4 regions of the Lysinibacillus sp. FW301-JW8 genome follow, and region 2 is predicted to be linked to each of the others. Evidence: riboswitches for the same ligand, from Rfam matches in the RefSeq annotation. Region 2 holds a riboswitch; each other region holds the start of a gene.
The links. A riboswitch is a leader RNA that binds a small molecule or an ion and turns the genes downstream of it on or off. The one in region 2 is predicted to bind S-adenosylmethionine.
Positions count from the first base shown of each region.

Region 1 (3,213 bases), on a different contig from region 2:
CACGAGCTGTAGCAGAAGGAACAAAAAATGCGAGTGCTATAGATACTAAAATGGCACCAAAAACGATTGCTTTTGTTTTAGTCCCTACAAGTGAAAGTATCCATAGGGCGAGTCGTTTATGTAAGTTGGTAATTTGCATCGCTGCTGCTAAAAATAGAGCTGCAGCTACTAGGGCTACTGCAGAATTACTAAATCCACTTAAAGCTAATTTTAGGGCACCTGCAGTTCCTAATTCTGCTGTTGGATCGTCTATTGAAGGAGCCAGTCCTAGTAAAACGGTTACCAGTGCGATTATCATGGCAGAGCTGACAGGATATGAAACTGCTTCTGTTACCCAAAGAATGACTGAGAAAGCTAAGATGGCTAAAGCCCGTTGACCCGCAACAGGTAAATCGCCGTTATTAGGTAAAAAAATAATGATGATTAATGAAGCAAAGGCTAAACCAATCCAAAGTGGCTTTAAATTACGTTTTGCGGTTGCTTGTTGAAGAGTAGACATATTTTTTCATCCTTTCTACGATAAACATGACGATTATTGTCTATAACATCGGTCAGTAAAATGTTTTATTAAGAAAATAATTTATCTATTTATTGGAGAAAAAATAAGTAAGTGAAATACTCCCTTTTTACAGCATTAATAGTAGATAAAGAGAAAATATATGGTCATAGAAAAGACAAAAACATCCAAAAAAATATTATTTCTTTTTCTTAAAAGCCGAAGTTACCTTAGGCTCTGTTCCTTTGACTAATCGTTTAATATTTTCGATATGCAATATGATAGCTATTCCAAAAAGTAGCAAAGCTATAATCGTTGGACCTATTCCCGGAATCCATAAATAAGTTGCTGTACAAAAAACAAGATAGAACTCTAAAACACCAACGATTAAATAGTTTGTCGCAAATGATAAAATGACAAATAGAATAAGTGCAAATAAACCAATTTTCCAATCAACAGCAAGCAATATTCCTATTATGGAGGCTGTACCTTTACCCCCATTAAAGCCCATATGGAATGGGAAATTATGACCCAGAATGACACCTGCTGCTATGAGATAGGTGAAGAGCCAAACTTGTACCTCTGTGTAATGTGTTGCATCTGCTAGATAGATATGTGCGCCAATAATCGCTAACACACCTTTACCAATATCGATAAGTGCTACTAATACCCCGTATTTCCATCCTAGGGAAAGGGTTGCATTGGACGCACCTGCATTCCCATGACCAGTCTTTTTTAAATCTACACCGGATAAAAACTGTGCCACTTTAGAGCCATGAAGACAGCCGATGAAATAACCAACAACAATAAATAGAATGATGGTTGTTATCATGAAAATCCTCCTTTCTAAATAAATATTAAAATAGTGTATGCGTTCATATTACGTAAAGAAGCAGAATGAAGTTTCGGAAAAAATAAAATTTTAGTGTTGACAGAAAAAAAGTCTATGATTATACTGTGTAACAACGATGGAAATTGAATCGCAATACTCTTATCAAGAGCGGCGGAGGGATAGGCCCTATGATGCCCGGCAACCAGCAAGTAACGAACTTGCTAAGGTGCTAATTCCTACAGATTCTTACTTGGATCTGGCAGATAAGGGGAGGAAAACTTGCAACTGCAACCCTCTTCTTAGCTGAAGGGGGTTTTTGTTTTCTACTGAAAAATCCTCCTCATCTCCGGTACCATCGTAAAAAAATAACCACTTGGAGGTATACAATGACAAATTTTAAACCAGAAACATTGCTGTTACATGGGGGCCAAGAGCCAGACCCGGTAACAGGATCTCGCACCGTACCCGTATATCGCTCTACGGCTTTCGTTTTTAAAGACACTGCTCATGCGCAACGTCTTTTTGCCCTAGAGGAAGCCGGCAATATTTACACACGTATTACGAACCCAACTGTAGATGTTTTTGAAAAACGCGTCGCTTTATTAGAAGGCGGTACAGCAGCAGTAGCACTATCATCTGGTGCAGCAGCGATAGCATTTTCAATTTTAAATCTTGCAGGTGCAGGGGATGAAATTGTTGCAGCTAGCTCTTTATACGGTGGTACTTATAATTTATTTGCTAACACACTACCAAACTATGGTATTAAAACGATTTTTGTAGATGAAACAAATCCTGAAAACTTCAAGGCAGCAATCACTGATAAAACAAAAGCAGTATTCGCTGAAATTTATGGTAACCCAAGCTTAAAAGTACTAGATATTGAGGCGGTGGCTAATATTGCACATGAAAACAGCTTACCATTAATTATCGATAGTACGTTTGCTTCACCATATGGCTCTACACCAATTGATTTTGGTGCCGATATTGTTGTTCACTCCGCAACAAAATGGATTGGTGGACATGGAACAACTTTAGGTGGCGTTGTAGTTGATGCAGGGAAATTTGATTGGACTCGTGGTCGTTTCCCAGGATTTACTGAGCCAGATGCTTCCTATCATGGCATCCGATATGGTATAGACACAGCAGCAGCTGCATTTGCTACAAAGCTGCGTGTACAATTACTACGTGACTTTGGGCCAACATTAAGTGCTGATGCGGCATTTAATTTATTACAAGGTTTAGAAACGCTTCATTTGCGTATCCCTAAACATAATGAAAATGCTTTAGCAGTAGCCGAATATTTACGAAACCACCCATCTGTGGAATATGTAAATTATAATGGCCTAGAAGATTTCCCCACACATGATTTAGCTAAAAAATATTTAAGAAATGGCTTCGGTTCTGTGTTAACATTTGGCATTAAAGGTGGACGTGAAGCAGGGCGTAAATTAATCGATAGTGTGAAATTATTCTCCCACGTAGCCAATGTAGGGGATGCTAAATCATTAATAATTCATCCAGCTTCTACTACACATCAGCAATTATCAGCTGAAGAGCTAATACAAACTGGTGTAACCGAGTCGCTCATTCGCTTATCAATCGGTTTAGAGGCAGTAGAGGATATAATTGCAGATTTAGAACAAGCTATTGAGCAAGTAACAGCTTCACAACAAAAGATTGAAGCATAAAAACATTGGCTAATGTTGTGGCGTTTACGTATTTTCTCATTCGATAAGCCTCATTTGGTAATGCGTAAAACGTTGCTACATCAAGCACTTATCTCATTCGATAAGTTATCTGAAATTTTTTATAAATAATACCTAGTAATTTTATAAGTATTATTGACTTAGTTAAAACCATGTTGTATACTAGGAAATAAGTTAAA
Region 1 covers NZ_JBYTBB010000013.1:60,670-63,882, reverse strand. The annotation lists gene AC3WOM_RS07755 (DASS family sodium-coupled anion symporter) at 1-499, opposite strand, end outside; gene AC3WOM_RS07750 (glycerol-3-phosphate acyltransferase) at 696-1,328, opposite strand; SAM riboswitch class I at 1,485-1,598, shown strand; gene AC3WOM_RS07745 (O-acetylhomoserine aminocarboxypropyltransferase/cysteine synthase family protein) at 1,715-3,016, shown strand.
Region 1: linked by a shared signal. The riboswitch ahead of AC3WOM_RS07745 (O-acetylhomoserine aminocarboxypropyltransferase/cysteine synthase family protein) and the one ahead of AC3WOM_RS07240 (cyclase family protein) in region 2 are both predicted to bind S-adenosylmethionine.

Region 2 (3,213 bases):
GATCTCGGCTTAACACCCCATCAGTCTGTATGGAATATTCCACCTCATACACGAAAAAAACATCTAACATTTGATCAGCTTATACATTTAGATGCTGATCATTTATTCATTACCTTCGACAAGCAACATTCAATTTTTGAAGGAGAGGAACGAGTATTGTTAAAATCCACTACCTGGAACAATCTCTCAGCAGTGAAAAACAACTGTGTCTATGAGGTTGATTTCTTAACATGGATGAACTACGGCATTCTCTCCCATAACAAAAAAATAGATGATGTTTTACGTGTTCTTGGATAAAATAATTGTGAAAGAAGGCTATTAAGAACGAAGCCTTCTTTTTTGATCGGGTTTCCTCCACTTTTAATCGGCTTGAGCTATACTTTGATCGGGTTCCGTTCTTTTTTGATCGGCTTGGGCTTCTCTTTGATCAGGTTCCGTCCCTTTGATCGGTTCGGCCCCCTCTTTGATCAGGTCCCCTCCATTTTTGATCAGCTTGAACTCTTTTTTGCTCAGGTCCCTCCATTTTTGATCAGCTTGAACTCTTTTTCGATCTGGTTTCCTTCACTTTTGATCAGCCCAGGCTCATCTCTGATCAAGCTCCATTATTTCCAATCGACTTAGTTACCTCTTCCTAGCTCATCCACTGTATTGTTCTGCTTCATTTGATAATGCCCTCCTTGATATCTAGAAACAGTGAACACCGAAAGTCTTTGCTGCACATAAGATAGGGTATCAGCTAGTGGATAGGAGGAATTAAGCTGTATTACAACCACCCTTATCCATATTTCGTCTATCCTACCTATTATCCAGAATTGGCAATAGTAAATCATCCAGCTCTTCACCAACCATCTAGATATTTAGCTATGCCGACAAATACTAATCCTTTTCCCGCTGTAAATACAAATAAATTAAAAATTTCTGCCAAGCGAGTAAAGGGAATTATGCAGCAAGCTCAGCTACTTACAGATAAAATTGATGGATCAGAACAATTTGCACATGATCTTATGGATGCTGCACAGAAATCAAATAAATCGGAGGTTGAAAAGTTAATCATTTCAACGGGTATTACTATGAAATTTGAAACAAACTATACACCTGATAATATTCGGATAGTATTTACAGATAGTGAATGCTGCAAGCTTACGTTAGTTTTAAGCTGGTGACAGCACCTTTTCTACAAGAGGGCTCTTTTCATAAGAACCCACTTGTATACTTAACTTTCCCCTAAGAGCCTCTAATCAGCGTGGCTCTTTCCCTAACAAATGCTTAACCGTATTAGTTGGTTTTTCTGGTACCCTAAAGACATTGTTTTTACGCTAACTAGATCAGCATCTCCCTTAATGTATCAGTTCCAGATCAATATAACGAACAGGGCGATTAAGAAGAGTTATTAACAACTGGATATAGCCGCTCTTTTTGTATGTAAAATATTAACCATGTATCCCTATTGAACTTGTAAACTATAAAAAAATATGCTAATGTATTTGTAATCGTTATTTCTGAAAATTCTTATATCGCATTTCTTATCAAGAGAGACAGAGGGATTGGCCCTATGAAGTCTCAGCAACCAGCCTCTGGGTATGGTGCTAACTCCAATTGGCAAAATATTTGCCTTGAAGATGAGAAGACCTACATCAGTTGCTTTGCACAAGAGTCCTCTTCTCCAAGAAGGACTCTTTTTTGTGGTTGTGATTGAACAAGAAGGAAATAACTCAAACTATTAATAGGAAGCAGGTAAATACGATGACTAATGAACTTTTACAAGCAGTGCAGCTATTGAAATCAAGAAAATGGGTAGATTTAACACATACATTTGGACCAAATTCGCCTCACTTCTTTATGTTTGAGGACGCAAAATTTGAAACCTTATTCTCTCATGATGATGGCTTCTTTGCACAGCAATTCACTTTTCCCGGACAATACGGAACGCATATTGATCCCCCTATCCATTTTGTAAGGGACACACGTTTTTTAGAAGAATTAGATTTAAAGGAATTAGTGCTACCATTAATCGTGATTGATAAATCGAATGAAGCCGATCAAAATAATGATTTTACCTTAAGTGTTCAGGGTATTCTTGACTTTGAGGCTGAGCATGGGGAAATTGAAGCAGGTACATTTGTTGCCCTACGCACCGATTGGAGTAAGCGCTGGCCAAATAAGGAAGCATTCAATAATAAGGATGCTGAGGGTCATAATCATATACCCGGTTGGGGATTAGAGGCTTTACAATTTTTATTCAAAGAACGAAAAGTTAGTGCTATTGGTCACGAAACTTTCGACACTGATTCAGCAGCAGATTTTCGTAAAAATGGTAAGTTAGACGGTGAATATTTTGTACTTGAGCAAGATACTTATCAAATTGAGCTTTTAACAAATTTAGATCAGTTGCCACCAAAAGGGGCTGTCATATTCAATATCGTACCAAAACCAGAAAAAGCATCTGGATTCCCCGTTCGTTCATTTGCCATCCTACCTTAAAAATAAATAAGGGTCTCATTCACTTCACTTAGAAGAATCAGACCCTTATTTATTTCTTTTTTTGAAAAAATAATAAATGATCAACATTAATATGATGAAGACTACAATTAGATAAATACTGTAATGAGATAAATAAAATCCTACATAGCGCCATTTCTCACCTAGTACTTTTCCTAGTGTAATAAAAGTAAATGTCCAAATAAATGCTCCTGCATAAGCAAAAAAAGCAAATTTCCTATATGGATAGTTATTAATGGCAGCTATATATGCGGTAAGATGGCGTACACCTGGAATAAAAAAACCTATCAGTAATAAGACTGGGCCTATTTTTGTAAACAATTTTTTAGTAAAATCAATTTTCTGTTTAGTAATATGAATCTTCGGTCCGTATTTATGCAATAAAGGTAGCCCGAACCGATAACCTATATAGTAACTTAAGGTAATGCCGCCTATTGCCCCTATGGCTGCGCTGAGTAATGCCGGAACATGTGCTAGTGTTTCGCGATATACACTATATCCTACATATGTTAAAAATATTTCATCAGGAATAGGCAACCCGACAATCCCTCCAACAAGGATAAGAATAATGCCAAAATACCCGTAATGTTCTATAAGAGATTGTACATGATGTGCCATAAATTCATCCCACCTAAAGCATTATTTATCGTTAGCTTTATCATACTCAATGTAGTTAACATTATGAGTTGTATAGCCTCAATCATTTTTCATTAT
Region 2 covers NZ_JBYTBB010000012.1:41,094-44,306, forward strand. The annotation lists gene AC3WOM_RS07230 (helix-turn-helix domain-containing protein) at 1-297, shown strand, start outside; gene AC3WOM_RS07235 (YuzC family spore coat inner layer protein) at 864-1,163, shown strand; SAM riboswitch class I at 1,521-1,626, shown strand; gene AC3WOM_RS07240 (cyclase family protein) at 1,744-2,481, shown strand; gene AC3WOM_RS07245 (DedA family protein) at 2,527-3,117, opposite strand.

Region 3 (3,213 bases), on a different contig from region 2:
GCAAGTATAGTATTTATTGTGGCAACTGAAGATCTACAGCCTGTAAACACTATAAAAACCATTAATATGTGTAAATTAATGGTTCTGAAGGCGATATATAGGTTATGCAATTTTGCAAGCTGATGACCGAGATTTAAGGTTAAAAGTATTTTTTGTATTATTATGGAAAAATACATACTTTAGTCATAGAAATGGAGCTATCCTAACCACTGGATAGCTCCATTTTTGCTAAATTTGTAAAGGATTTAGCGTAATTTTCAATAAAAAGAGTTTATACTAAAGGAAGACAACAAAAATTAGGGGCGGTTAATATGGAAACAGTGGTTGTATTAGGCGGCGGAATTACGGGTTTATGTACGATGCATTATTTGCAGCGTCAAGTGAAGGAGAAAAATTTAGATGTAAAGCTTGTGCTTGTTGAAAAAAATACATATCTAGGTGGTAAGCTGCACTCTGCTCACGAACATGGATTCATTATGGAAACAGGGGCAGATTCAATTGTAGCTCGTCATAAAGGTGTTATGGAACTGATTGAAGAGCTTAATTTTGAGCAAGATTTGGTATACAACGAAACTGGGATTTCCTATATATACACAAATAATGAGCTCCATGCCATTCCGGCAGATTCGACGTTCGGCATTCCAATGAGCCTACACTCTCTGGAGGAAAGCACACTTGTATCCGAAGAAGGTAAAAAAGAAGCATTAAAGGATTTGACAATGCCGAATGCGGGCTTTACAAAGGATAGCTCTATCGGAGAATTTTTAACGTATTATTTAGGCGAGGAGCTTGTACAAAACCAAATAGCGCCAGTACTTGCAGGAGTGTATTCAGGAGATTTACATCAATTATCGATAGCCTCCACTTTACCTTATTTAATTGATTATAAAAATGAGTACGGTAGTATCATTAAAGGTTTTGATGCAAATCGAGAACAATTTGTAAAAGCCGCTAATAAAAAGTTTATTTCGTTTAAAAATGGTTTATCGTCTTTAATTGATCGTCTTGAAGAAACGTTAACTGATGTAGAAATTATTAAGGGAATTACCATTACAAGTGTCAACAAGCAGGAAGATCACTACACTGTTACTTTGGCAGATGATACGGTTATTAAAGCAGATCATGTTGTTTTAGCATTACCTAATGAAGCTGTACAGAGCTTATTAAAGGATGATACATTGAACCGTTATTTTGAACAGTTCAATACTGCCTCAGCCATTACGATTTATTTAGGATTTGATGTACCCGATAATAGATTACCAGCTGATGGAACAGGCTTTATTGTGTCACATAATTCGGATGTAATCTGTAATGCAGCGACATGGACAAGCCGCAAGTGGAAGCATACTTCAGCAAATGAGCAATTACTTGTTCGACTCTTCTATAAAAGTATTAACCCTGCGTATGAGAAGTTACGTAGGATGACAGATGAAGAATTAGCGGTTGTTGCCTTAGAGGATGTAAGAAAAAGCTTGGGAATTGAAGAAAAGCCAAATGTCGTGAATGTGAGTAGATGGATTGATCAAATGCCGAAATATGATTTAGCTCATCGTGAGGCATTACAGGGTTTATTACAAGAGCTCGAAACAAACTATCCGAATTTATCCATTGCTGGCTGCTCTTATTTTGGTGTAGGTATAGGTGCTTGTATTCAAAACGGTAAAAAAATAGGGGAGGATATTGCTGAAAAACTCTCTTAATTGCAGAATATAAGACAAAAAATTATATTTTTCGTTTGAAATATCCTTTGTTACGTGAAATAGTCTTGACTCAAACGTTTGTTAACGATATGATTCTTTTAATTATTTAAAAAATTCATACTAAATTCTTATCAAGAGAAGCTGAGGGACTGGCCCTATGATGCTTCAGCAACCAACTTTTTGTCAGGTGCTAAATCCAGAAGACCCTATGGTCGAAGATGAGAAGGAACAAAATTACGAAACGTAAAAGCCTTCTTTGTGTTAAAGAAGGCTTTTTTATTATAGAAAAATAGGAAGAGGGGCTAGTTTTATGGGATTGCTTGAAAAGTTAAAAACGCATGTTCTGACAGCAGATGGTGCAATTGGTACGGTATTATACGGCTATGGCTTGGAGTACTGTCATGAGGAAATGAATGTTCAAAGACCAGAATTAATTGAAAAGATTCATAGAGAGTATATCGTAGCTGGAGCCGACATTATTCAAACAAATACTTATGGAGCGAATGCCATAAAATTAGCACGCTATGGATTAGAATCGCGTGTTCAGCAGTTTAATGAAGCTGCTATTACAATTGCAAAGCGAGCCGCTGCAGATGGCGGTCAATTTGTTTTAGGAACTATCGGAGGAATTCGAGGCATCCGAAAAAGCGATGCAACGTTAGAAGAAATTTTAGCGACTGTGGAAGAGCAAGCAACTGTATTACTTGCAGGGAATCCAGACGGCCTTTTACTTGAAACCTATTATGATTTTGAAGAATTAACAGCGACATTAAAAATGCTTCGAGTAAAAACCAAGTTGCCAATCATTGCGCAAGTTTCAATGCATGAACCGGGAGTATTGCAAAATGGTAAGAGTTTAAATAACGCTCTACATGAGCTTGAAGCGCTTGGAGCTGATATTGTAGGTGTTAACTGTCGTTTAGGTCCATTCCATACGATTCAAGCATTTGAAGGTGTAGAGCTTCCTGAGAAGGCATTTATGTCAGCATATCCAAATGCATCTCTTCTAGACTTAGAAGACGGCCGAGTGGTTTATGAGTCTGAGACAGACTATTTTGGTCGAGCAGCTGTAGCACTTCGAGATCAAGGTGTACGTTTAATAGGCGGTTGCTGTGGTACGACGCCAAAGCATATTGCTGCAGCAAAAAAATACTTAGAGGAGCTGTCTCCGGTAGAAGAAAAATTAGCGAAGCCAGAAAAAGTAGAGATTGTACGTGAGGCAGAACCATCAAGATTTGAGCCTCTGCATATAAAAGTAAAACGTCAACGCTCGGTTATTGTAGAGTTGGATACACCAAGACATTTAGAAATCGATGGCTTTATTAAAGGTGCTAAAAAATTATATGAGGCAGGCGCAGATGTGGTTATGATGGCGGATAATTCACTTGCATCTCCAAGAATAAGCAATGTGGCAATGGGCGCATTACTGAAAGAAACACATGGGGTACGCCCGCTAACACATATTACATGTCGAGATCGTAATTTAATTGGTCTGCAATCCCATTTAATGGGC
Region 3 covers NZ_JBYTBB010000060.1:7,833-11,045, reverse strand. The annotation lists gene AC3WOM_RS20435 (protoporphyrinogen oxidase) at 312-1,700, shown strand; SAM riboswitch class I at 1,826-1,925, shown strand; gene AC3WOM_RS20430 (bifunctional homocysteine S-methyltransferase/methylenetetrahydrofolate reductase) at 2,011-3,213, shown strand, end outside.
Region 3: linked by a shared signal. The riboswitch ahead of AC3WOM_RS20430 (bifunctional homocysteine S-methyltransferase/methylenetetrahydrofolate reductase) and the one ahead of AC3WOM_RS07240 (cyclase family protein) in region 2 are both predicted to bind S-adenosylmethionine.

Region 4 (3,213 bases), on a different contig from region 2:
ACCTCTGTCAGTAACGGTTTTCCAGTACTTTCTCCGAGAAATGTTAGACGAATAACACTCCCTGAAACATTGAGCTGCTGGATAAGAGAAGGGGATAGATTACGCTGTGAAATCGTGTTCAAGAACTTTCGCGTTGTTGGGTGCTGAGGCTTCGCAAAAAGATCAATAGCAGAGCCGTATTCCACAACTTTCCCTGCTTCAAGAACAGATACATCATCGCAGATTTTTTGTATGACATTCATTTCATGCGTAATAAGTAAAATAGTAATGCCTAGCTCACGATTAATTTTCAATAAAAGCTCAAGAATGGCTTCTGTTGTTTCTGGATCAAGTGCACTAGTCGCTTCATCACTTAGTAAGATTTCGGGTTCCTGTGCTAATGCACGGGCAATAGCAACTCGTTGTTTTTGACCTCCTGAAAGCTGACTTGGAAAGCTTTCTAATTTTTCTGTTAAACCAACAATTTCAGCGTATTTCGCCACACGATTTTTTACTTCGACATCGTTATAGCCAAGAAGCTTTAATGGGATAGCAATATTGTTATAAACGGTCGCAGTTTTTAAGAGATTAAAATGCTGGAAGATCATCCCGATCTTTTGACGGGTCTTTCGAAGATCATTTAGGGAAAGGGAAGTAATATCCACATTATTGATCCAAACTTTTCCTGCTGTTGGACGCTCCAATAGGTTGACACAGCGAATAAGTGTACTTTTACCTGCACCACTATAGCCAATGACCCCATGAATTTCACCTTTTTTAACATGAAGGTTAATCCCATCCACTGCTCTGACAATACCTTTTTTTGTTTTAAATTCTTTGGATATATTTTCTAACCGAATCATATGGATGTCTCCTTTCTAAAAAGCAAGAATCTGCTCGCTTTCCCAAAGGATTCTAGCAGATTCTCTATTTTATCCCGCTTAACGTGCTGTATAATCCCCTTTTCAAGAACAAAAAATTCTAAGTAGGGATCTTAATAACCTGTATAAGCCCAATTGTTTCAACGAATAATCAGTGGAAGATGGGGAAAATAACCACTTTATCGAAGTCTATTTTTAGTACTTACCAGCTTGCAATTACAGAACCCTTAAATTCATCTTCAATAAATTTGCGTACTTCATCAGATTGATAAGCTTCAACGAATTTTTTAATCGTTGGATCATTCTCATTTTCGGCACGTACTACGATATAGTTTACATAAGGAGAGTCAGTAGATTCTAAAAGGATAGAATCTTCTTTAGGATTAATGCCAGCATCAAGCGCAAAGTTTGTATTAATAGCAGCTACATCAACCTCACTAAGCTGCTTTGGAATTTGTGCAGCCTCTAACTCTATGAATTTTAAATTTTTCTTGTTTTCTTCAACATCACGGATAGATGCTGTTAGGCCAGTACCTTCTTTTAATTTAATATAGCCAGCTTCTTGTAAAACAAATAGTGCACGGGCACCGTTTGTTGGATCGTTTGGTAAACCAAATGTTGCTCCGTCTGGTATTTCATCAAAAGATTTATATTTTTCAGAGTAAACACCCATTGGATTCAGAATAGTTTTTCCTACTGGTACTAAGTCTGTATCATGATCTTTATTAAAAGTATCTAAGAAAGGCTCGTGCTGATAGCTGTTTGCATCAAGATCGCCTTCAGCTAATGAAGTATTAGGTAAAACATAGTCAGAGAAGGATTTAAGCTCTACTTCCAAGCCTTTTTCCTTTGCAACTTTTGCCGCAACCTCTGCAATTTGTTCATGTGGACCAGAAGTAACCCCTACTACGATTTTATTTTCATCAATAGCCTTACCTTGGTCACCTTTACTATCTTCTTTTGTACCGCAGCCTACTAATGCAGCTGCTAATGTAAGACCTGCTATGCCTAATAAAAATTTGTTTCGTTTCTTCATGAATATGACCTCCAAAGTTTGTTTTATCGGTTTTTAAAAATAAAAAAACTCTCTTATAAACTAAGAGAGGCTCATGAAAAAACGTCCTCTCTTATCTATCAAACGACAATCGTTTGCAGGATTTAGCACCTTCCTTTAAAAAGGAGGTTGCCGAGCTTCATAGGGCCAGTCCCTCAGCTACTCTTGATAAGAGATATATAGTATTTTTATAAATCCGATAGAACTAATATAAATTATAGGTTATTATTAGTCAATAATTATTTTATTTTTTATTTATTTTGATTTAGCAAATATGTGAAGAGATGAATGGTTTTTTGTTTTTGCATCCGCTGAATCAAGTGAGAGCCCCCTACGGATTTTGAGTAGAAGCTTTTAGAGCTAGCTAGACGTTGGGGTGTAATTGGTTATGATAAAAAACTTTGAAGCAAAAAGGGGTGTAGAGATGCCTATAAGAGTAAATTACGGAGTTGGAGCATTTGGAAAAGTGATTAGTGCTCGTATTTTAATGGGGACTGATATTATCGAGGGGATAGAAGCAATCTGTCAAGAGAACGATATTGAGTCGGCTACCATTGTTAGCTGTATTGGCAGTTTTCAAAAAAGTAGTTTTGTATATTTAGTACCAGATGAGACCTCTAAAATTAATGTCGGTTTCAGTGAAGTAGTTAAAAAAGAGGGACCCCTTGAATTTATTCAAGGTGCTGGTGTTGTGTGTAAACGTGATGGAGAATATGAGACGCATCTTCATGGATCAATGAGTGATCAATGGGGTCAAGTATCGGGAGGGCATTTGATAAAGGGTGGAAATATTGTAATTACAGCCGATATCGTTTTAGCTGAGGTACAGGGCATTCAGCATATTCGCCAATTTGATGATGAAACAGGACATGTTCAATTTTATCCTTTAGAAAAAGATTTACAGAGTCCAAGAAAGATCGAGAAATGAAAAAACTGTTCTATGGCATTGCTGTAGAACAGTTTTTTTGGAATTTGTTTATATCAATTATGCCTCGGCATAATTGCGTCCGGAATCGGCTTTGTGCTTAGGCCTGCATGAAGCAGGTCAGTTAGCCGTTATCGCATGGATGCGATGATTTTAGGCTAACATCCTTTATTAACTTCTTTTCGATTCCGTGACATCCGCCAGAGGCTTTGGGTCAACACGATGTTGGTCACTCAGGCGTTTTCACAGGATGTGAAGATCTTAGCCTGAGTTCCTCTATTTCAGCGGGTGTTTGGACACCTCTGAAAAGTAGCTTAAATTCATTCAGATCACTACCTATAGAGGTGGGAGACTTCTACTGAAAGAAGTTAAAT
Region 4 covers NZ_JBYTBB010000056.1:26,733-29,945, forward strand. The annotation lists gene AC3WOM_RS19745 (methionine ABC transporter ATP-binding protein) at 1-842, opposite strand, end outside; gene AC3WOM_RS19750 (MetQ/NlpA family ABC transporter substrate-binding protein) at 1,063-1,896, opposite strand; SAM riboswitch class I at 1,985-2,089, opposite strand; gene AC3WOM_RS19755 (PPC domain-containing DNA-binding protein) at 2,339-2,842, shown strand; gene AC3WOM_RS19760 (pyridoxal phosphate-dependent aminotransferase) at 3,195-3,213, opposite strand, start outside.
Region 4: linked by a shared signal. The riboswitch ahead of AC3WOM_RS19750 (MetQ/NlpA family ABC transporter substrate-binding protein) and the one ahead of AC3WOM_RS07240 (cyclase family protein) in region 2 are both predicted to bind S-adenosylmethionine.